One region of the Paenibacillus sp. FSL H8-0282 genome, then DNA from elsewhere that is predicted to be linked to it. Evidence: predicted binding sites of a transcription regulator. Region 1 holds the regulator's gene; the other holds the start of a gene.
What was found. Region 1 encodes LexA, which represses DNA repair genes until DNA is damaged. Its sites were predicted from a motif close to CGAACATATGTTCG; they were not measured.
Positions count from the first base shown of each region.

Region 2: addB (helicase-exonuclease AddAB subunit AddB) is a predicted target of LexA. The motif match lies at 2,334-2,347, and genes of this name have one in related genera.

Region 1 covers NZ_CP150146.1:3,850,901-3,855,274, reverse strand. The annotation lists gene NST94_RS16605 (hypothetical protein) at 40-618, opposite strand; gene NST94_RS16600 (hypothetical protein) at 841-1,221, opposite strand; gene NST94_RS16595 (L,D-transpeptidase) at 1,372-1,710, opposite strand; gene lexA (transcriptional repressor LexA) at 1,889-2,515, opposite strand; gene NST94_RS16585 (LysM peptidoglycan-binding domain-containing protein) at 2,767-3,180, shown strand; gene NST94_RS16580 (DUF896 domain-containing protein) at 3,290-3,499, shown strand; gene NST94_RS16575 (hypothetical protein) at 3,549-4,070, shown strand; gene NST94_RS16570 (HAD-IA family hydrolase) at 4,105-4,374, shown strand, end outside.
Region 2 covers NZ_CP150146.1:5,262,895-5,267,268, reverse strand. The annotation lists gene NST94_RS22870 (Na/Pi symporter) at 1-196, opposite strand, end outside; gene NST94_RS22865 (class I SAM-dependent rRNA methyltransferase) at 296-1,720, shown strand; gene addB (helicase-exonuclease AddAB subunit AddB) at 2,479-4,374, shown strand, end outside.

The DNA.
Region 1 (4,374 bases):
AAATAATTCACACATCTTATTGCGCAAAAAACAACTTAATTATTCAGATACGATTGACCTGAACAGTGCATGCAATTGTTGTACTTGGGAGTAAGCTTCCTTGTACTGGTTGTCGGATTGTCGAATAGGCAATAAACCCGGCAAGAAGGAGATACAATACACAGGCGTTTCTTTGCTGTTCATATATATTTTAAGCGTAAGCTCTTCAATCACATTAGCTTCTTCATCAGCTTCCTTAAGGACGTTAATATCTGCACTTGTTGCAGTAGTTTTGCTGTTTTGATGTCTTTTGGATACTTTTGAAAGGGTAAGTGCGTTAACCACAATCTCGGATCCCATTACATTATCAAAAGAGTATAGCTTTGCTACTGCTTTTTTGTTACTCTTCGGATTTTTGGTACCGATTGCCAATTTTTTATTAGGCTCGTTAAGTGCGATCAAGTGAGATTGATTGGGGGGAATGAATGTTTTGGTGAAGCTGATGTTAAAAGATGAGGTCGCATTAACTAGCTTAGAAATTTCAGATGAAGCAGATAGCGTTTTCAATTTTATAATGGCGGCACTTAGAATTAAAACAACTCCTAAAATAGCAAATAAGTACATCAGGATAATCAGCATATAATCACACCTCCTAGTTATCTCATTAGACTCAAATTGTTGCTTATTGAAAGATATGCCTGAATGATCTCCACTAGTATCTTTTAAAAGGGAAATTCGTGGAATTATAGGATCGGCTTCACGATTAACCCAAAAAAAGCACCCAGAGAAACCTTCCGATTCTGCAAATGATGCAAAATTTGGGGTTGCTGCAAGAGTGCTTTTTAAGGTGATTATGTAAACCTATAGAAAATTGAAGGCAGTGATATGATCGGTATAAACAATCAGCTGTTTGTATTCGATCGGAGTCCCATAACTAGCATAAGGTCTTACAGTAACGTCATTGAGGACAACAAAGTTATAACTGAAATTTTTATCAGGGTGTTCTGCTCCCAAATAAGATATGTATTCGTCTACAATTACATCATCCATCAAAGATTTTAAATCAAATACATCCTCTTTGTTGGAGACGGTTGGAGAGACGATTCCCTGAATGCTGCCAAAAGAGGTGAGCAAATTCACTTTTTTTCCACTAGCTTGTTCATCATTTAAAAGTAAACCGGACAGCTTACCCAGTGCATCGACTTTAAAATCGACGAGGGTTCTAATTTTTGAATTATTCAAACTAAACACATCCTTTTCAATTTGCAATCCTGTTAACAATATTCGACATATAATCACGAAACTCCTAGTATGCTAATGAAAAAATACTTACTTATGTAATGACCCCCATTTTTTAATGTGATTTGGGGGTTGCCGAGCCTCCATTCGAATTTAATTTCTTATCGTTACTCGTGTGCCTATAGGGACAATAGCAGCGAGTGCTAACACATCCTCGTTGTACATCCGGATGCAGCCGTGGGACACCTCTTTCCCAATGGAGGAAGGGTCATTGTTTCCATGAATTCCGTAGTGTGGTTTAGACAGTCCCATCCAAAAAACACCGAAGGGACCCCCTGGGTCGGGTTGTTTGTTAATAATAGTGAATTCACCCACTGGGGATTGGGTTAACATCTTACCGATGCCGACAGGGAAACCTCTAATCACAATATCATTGTCCAGAAGATATAACATTCGTTGGGTCAGATCCACAATAATTCGGTAGTTGGGCATTATACGCAACACTCCTTTCTAATTAGGATATGAGTAGAACGCCTAAAGGGATATTCATAGAAAATGGCCATTTTAGCCATTGGGAACAAATGTTCGTAAGTGGTTGGAAAAGCAAAAAAACGTAGAAAAAAGGCTGTTCCGCATATGCGGAACAGCCTTTTATGTTAGAAGTGCATGCTTAGTGGATATCTCGAAACAATCCGATGACTCTTCCGAGAATAGTTACGCGATTAAGGCGAAGCGGCTCATAAGCTGGATTCTCCGGCTGAAGCCGTATATGATCACGTTCCTTGTAAAAGGTCTTAACGGTTGCTTCATCTTCTTCGGTCATGGCTACAACGATATCTCCGTTGTCCGCTGTTTGTTGTTGGCGAACAATCACATAGTCACCATTCATAATGCCTGCGTCCACCATACTATCACCCATGACAGACAGCATAAATACTTTGTTGTCACCTACATAGTGAGTAGGAAGTGGGAAGTAGTCTTCGATATTCTCTGTAGCAGTGATAGGTACCCCGGCGGTAACTTTACCTACAACAGGAATCCGTGAGATGGTCTGCGCGAATTGGTGAACATTCTCTGAATCCTCTTGGCCTAGTAATTCTATTGCACGTGGCTTCGTTGGATCTCGACGAATAAGTCCCTTCTTCTCAAGCCGGTCCAAATGACCGTGAACTGTGGAGCTGGAAGCAAGGCCAACAGCTTCTCCAATTTCCCGGACGGAAGGTGGATAACCCTTGCTGCGGACTTCGCTTCGTATAAATTCCAGGATCGCCAGCTGGCGACTTGAAATCTTTGACATTGGAATCAACCCCATATAGTAATGTTTGGGAAAATTATAACATAGAACTACCGTTCGCACAAACATAAGTTCTAACTATTATAAATATTAATCTGCTAGAGTTAAAAAATGGTAGACAAATGATAATAAAATGAACCGCTTGAGTCTCTCGAAAAAAAGAGAACAATTGTTCTGAAATAGTATTGAACAAAACACATGTTCGTGTTATTATAAATTCGAAAGTAAGAACAAGTGTTTGGAGGATGATGATTATGCTAAAATACAGTACATACCGCAGCATCTACGACAAGGCCCCTGTGGTTGAATCTATAGGACATAATGACGTTGCCCGTAATTCCGCTAAGGTGAAAGAGATAACGGAACGTTTGCTTGGAGGGATGATTTCGTTGTTCCGTCAAGATTTCTTTATTAAGTTAATATTGATTTTCGTGCTAGTATTATCTGGCCTAACAGTAGTGGGAAATGTGTTTGCAGGATCGACGACTATAATGAAGGAAGAGAAGCGGATTGTGGTTGAACGTGGAGATACACTATGGAGTATTGCTCTTAAGAATAAACCAGCTGATATGAAGACAGTTGTTTATATAGAAGGAATTAAACGTTCAAGTGGGATTAAGAGTAGTCAAATTAACGCTGGAGACATACTTACTTTACCTATTTATTAATTTTCTGAGAACATAATAGAATGACTAGTAGAGCTTGCAGGGAGTAGACCTTGACAAGCTCTTTTTCTCATGGCAGAGTTAGAATTAATTTATAGGGGGAGGGAAAGTATTGAATATTGATGAGTTGGTCGCGCGAATTAACGAATTGGCACGCAAACAGAAGAGCGTAGGCCTTAATCAAGAGGAAGTGGCGGAACGCGCCAAGCTTCGTGAAATTTACCTGGGGAATATCCGCAATAACTTCCGAGCACAATTAAATACTATTGAAGTAGTAGATAACGATGAGCATGAACAAGGTAACAAGGGGCTTAAACATTAGCTCGCTGTTCCTTTTCATAGATATTTCAGGATGACTAGGGGGAACGCACATGGCCCGTTCTTGGGAAAGAATGGTTCAACGCAACACACAGCAAATCAACAAGCAAAGAAAGAAACAAGGCAAGGATACGATTTATGCCTCTAAATCTCCTACCCAGAATGCCGAAGTCTTTAAAGGTCGCAACATTGCATTTCCGGTAGTGTTAGTGATACTTGGCACTATGTTTTGGGTAGTTGGTTCTATTGATCAGGCCAAAGGCAATGGCATGCTGGCTAATTGGCTAGGAGTAGTACTGTACTATTTGCTGGCAGCGCTATTGTTCTTCCGTCGTCCGTACTTGAAGGTGGAAAAAGCAAGACTGTCCACTATTAAATTCAATCGCGAACGCGGGCTTCCAGCTGCAGATATTGAGAAAATCACCCTTTCGCGTGGAGCTGTAGTCATTAAGCACAAAGGGAAACGTACGAAATGGATTTTCACAAAACTTATGAATCGCTATGATACTAATGCGATGAGTACACGATTAGAAGCATTTGCTAAAGCTCACAACATTGAAGTAGTTCACGAATAGAACTAGACCAGTTAAAGGGAGAGGGAGACCTGTAATGCCAATTTCTGCTGTACTATTTGACCTTGATGATACATTGCTGTGGGATGATCGGAGCGTCGAAGAAGCATTTCGTTCTGCTTGTGAAGCCGCCGGGGATACGATTGATCCACAAGAACTAGAAGTTGCAGTTCGTAAGGAAGCAAGTAGCTTGTATGAATCTTATGAGACGTTCCCATTTACAAAGATGATCGGAATTAATCCATATGAAGCACTCTGGGCTAACTTTACGGCAGGTGAACAGCCAGAATTCCGTCAATTGGAGCAG
Region 2 (4,374 bases), 1.4 Mb from region 1:
CAGCAGTACTGCTCTGGAGTAAGGCGGACAACAGGCTGCTGGCAATCATTCCTTTAATAGGTGTTGAGGTAGCTCTATTTAGGCTTGTAGTTAATAGAGGGCCTGCTAGCTTGGACAACGCCGTTTCCATCAGCTTCATGCCGGCTAGAAAGATAACAAGACCATATATGATAGGGAACAGCAAATCACTGAACATAGGGCATACTCCTTTGGACGAGGGTTGTACACCAATATATGAATGTATTGCATGGGACATGTATAAAAACATTTTTAGAAAAACAGGGAGTTGAAGTCATTGCCATCGGTTATTTTAGAACGCAATCGCAAAAAAAGACTGGAACAGGGCCATCCATGGGTCTATGCAGGTGAAGTCGCATCGGTAGAAGGGAATCCGGAAGCGGGGGGATTAGTAGATGTCCTTAATCATCAGGGCCGATTTTTGGCCGTGGGATATTACAATCCAGCGTCACAGATTCGGGTAAGAATTGTATCGCAGGGACCCCTTGCGATCATGGATACAGCCTTTTTTGCAGAACGGTTTGCGAATTGTCTGCAACACAGAAACCGGTTCCTTCCGGGTGCGGATGCTTATCGCTTGGTTTATGGTGAAGCGGACTTTTTGCCGGGGCTTATTGTAGATCGATTCGGAGATATTTTGGTTGTGCAGCTGCTTACCCTCGGAATGGACAAGCGGCGTGCAGAAATCGTCGAAGCATTGGTGCAGGTTATGGCACCGCGCGGAATCTATGAGCGCAGTGATGTTAGTGTGCGCGAGCTTGAAGGTATGGAGCAGACAACGGGTGTGCTGTACGGGGAATGTCCAAGGCATGTAACCGTGAGCGAGAATGGCCTGAAGCTGGTCGTTGATATTGAAGAGGGCCAGAAGACAGGTTACTTCTTTGACCAACGTGAGAATAGAGCTTCCATTGCTCCGCTCATGAAAGGGTGGGGAGGACGAAGCGGCATTACGCTACAGGAAATTGAAACTGAGGATGGTTCACTACAGACCTTACCAGTTAATAAGAGCGGCAAACATGTAACGTTCCCTTATTGGGACGGTGCGACAGTGCTGGAATGCTTCTCGCATACGGGCAGCTTCACGCTGCATGCCTGCAAGTATGGCGCGAAAAAAGTAACCTGCCTTGATGTTTCAGCACACGCCATTGAGAGTGCCAAAGTGAATGTGGAGCTGAACGGCTTTAGCGATCGTGTTGAATTCGTAGTGGATGATGCTTTTGCATATCTACGGAATCAGGTTAAAGGACTAGAGGAACGTTCTGAACGGGCGACAGTTGCAAGTGGAACAGAGACGGCAGCAGCTGCTGCAAATCCTAAAACCGGAGGCAAAACAGCCAAAACCGACACATCCAAGCCGATGACAGCAGGTGGAGGAAGAACTTGGGATGTAGTCATCCTGGACCCTCCGGCGTTTGCCAAAACCAAAAGTGCAGTAGCTGGCGCTTGTCGTGGTTACAAGGATATCAATCTGCACGGGATGAAGCTGGTGAACGAAGGCGGCTATTTGGTTACCGCAAGCTGTTCTTACCATATGCAGCCAGATCTGTTCCTCGAAACGATTGCCGATGCGGCTAAAGATGCTGGCAAGGTGCTGAGACTTGTGGAATGGCGGGCCGCAGGCAAAGACCACCCACAAATACTTGGCGTTAACGAAGGACACTATCTGAAGTTTGCGATTTTTGAAGTGCGGAGTAAAAAATAAGCCTGAAGGTCAAAAAGGTTTACAGTGCCAAGTAACAAGTAGGATAAACGGGCTGGACGTAGGGTGGCCGTGAGTCGACTGTAATGCAAGGAGTTGCTAACGGACTCAGATGACTCTATTTAGCGTAAACAGCCCATTATTGAATTCTTACGGACCCCAAAGACGCTATTGCCCTTAAAACACCCGTAATGCAGCACATTTTCGAAGAATAGCGTCAGTGGGGTCCGAAAAGTTGCCATAACAGCACTGAATCCACGAATAACGGCTCCTGGGTCCGTAAGTAATTAATGAAACAAGCCGAGCCGAAATGTTGAATGTTAAATTCGGAATACTAAATGGTAAACAACGAATGATGCTTATTGAATTATGATATGCGGAATGCGGATTACAAAACGATCGGCGTAGAGTGCTAATGTTGAGTATTGAACACTGAACGCCAACAGTCTAACATTGACCCTATGCTCCGACATTGGCAGCTCCTATCTAACGTTGCACAACTGGCATTAAAAACAAACTAAACACTCTAAAAAGCAAGCCGCCAAAATCCGGAGGTTTGCTTTTTTTATTTGTACTCATAGCTGTTTATCCTTTGTAAAACATTAGAAAATACTAGCAAACACATGTTCCGATTAGTGTGGTTATGATATACTGAGGGGACGAGGAATCACTGAACTTTTTTAATTGGAGTGTAATCAATGGGTGGATATTTCACCCTGTATTCTATATATTTTCTCCGCTACGGAAGGAGTCTATCATTTATGCCGGTAACCTTTTTACTAGGCCGCTCGGGCAGTGGCAAGACAACAAAAATATGGGAATCTATCTCTTCTTCCTTAGAAAAGGAACCGCTTGGTGCGCCGATTATTATTCTTGTGCCAGAGCAAGGTTCTTTTGGAGCAGAACGGGGGCTTCTGACCGTAGGGAATGTGAAGGGAAGCCTTCGGGCGCAGACACTGAGTTTTTCGCGGCTTGCCTATCGTGTGAAGCAGGAAACTGGTGGCAGTGCAAGTCTGCCAATCAGTGAAGAAGGTAAGAAAATGTTAATTTACAAAATCATCAGTCGCCGCAAAGAGGAACTGAAATTATTCGGTGCCTCAGCAGACAGACCGGGTTTTGTGGAACGTCTGAACCAACTGCACACGGAGATGAAGCGTTGCTGTTTGGGTTCCACTGATTTAGAGGAACAGTTGTCCGCTATGCGAGGAGCTATTGCAAGAAGTCCTATTCTTGAGGGTAAGCTGGATGATTTACAGCTGGTATTTAGCGATTTAGAGAAGGAAATGTCCCGTCTTTATATCGATGAAGAGGATCGTTTAGCAGAACTTGCTGAGCATATTCCAGATTCCTCCTACATTCGCGGGGCAGAGATTTGGGTAGATGGGTTCCATGGATTTACTCCGCAGGAATTCGTAGTGCTTCGAGAATTGATGCAGCAAGCTTCGAGGCTGACGGTTTCGCTTACAATTGATCGTCCTTACCCCTATGGAGATCAGTTGAATGAGCTTGAATTGTTTCACCCAACTGCGGTTACTTACATTAAACTGCGAGGAATTGCTGAAGAGCTGGGCATTGATGTATGGGACGAGCTGTTGGAGCCAACGGTTCTTCCGCGTTTTGAGGAAAGTCCAGTACTTGCTCACCTTGAACGGGGATATGATCGCCGGAAGGCTTGGATAGGTGCGGATGAACTGGCAAGAGAGGCTATATCCATAGGCGCCGCAGTTTCGCACAGAGCAGAGGTTGAGGGAGCCCTGCGCGAAATGACTAGACTGGCGCGAGATGAAGGTGCAAAATATGGCGAAATGGCCGTATTGATGCGCAATATTGGCGATTACGAGCAGCTGGTTCAGCCGTTGTTCCAAGATTATGGAGTGCCATTTTTTCTGGACCAGAAGGTGAATGAGCTGCATCATCCGCTAGTGGAGTTTATACGTTCCACATTGGATGTAGTGCGTCGTCGCTGGCGTTATGAGGATGTATTCCGTTGCGTAAAGACGGAGCTTCTGCTTCCGCTAGACGGTAGTATTACGCGTGAAGATATGGATGCTTTAGAAAACTATGTGCTGGCTTGTGGGATTCAGGGGTACCGCTGGACAGATGGCCGCTCCTGGAAAGGTATTCCTAGCTTGTCGCTGGAAGGCGGCAGACAGATGGATGATGAACTGCTTGCTACTATGGAACGATGCCGTGCTAGTATAACAGGTCCATTATTTGCTTTTGAGAAAAGAATCCAGAAAAGTCGTAGCGGTCTTGAACTTTGTACGGCATTGTACAAGCTGCTTGAAGAGACGGATGTTGCGCGAAAGCTGGAGAAACTCAGTGTTAAGTCTATGGAGAAGGGCCAACCCGAGAAGGCTAGGGAACATAGCCAGTTGTGGGGTGCGGTACTTGATCTTCTAGATCAGATAGTAGAAATGATGGGCAATGAAAGACTTGAGTTTGAAGTGTTCACTGGAGTTCTAGAGACAGGTCTTGCAGAACTTAAAATGGGACTAGTTCCGCCCGCACTGGATCAAGTATTGGTCGGCAATATGGATCGGACTCGCCCAACGGGGGTTAAATACGCTTTTTTACTTGGATTTAATGAAGGTGTTGTGCCTGCACAGTTTAAGGAAGATGGAATTCTCTCGGAAGGTGAACGCTCCGTACTAGAG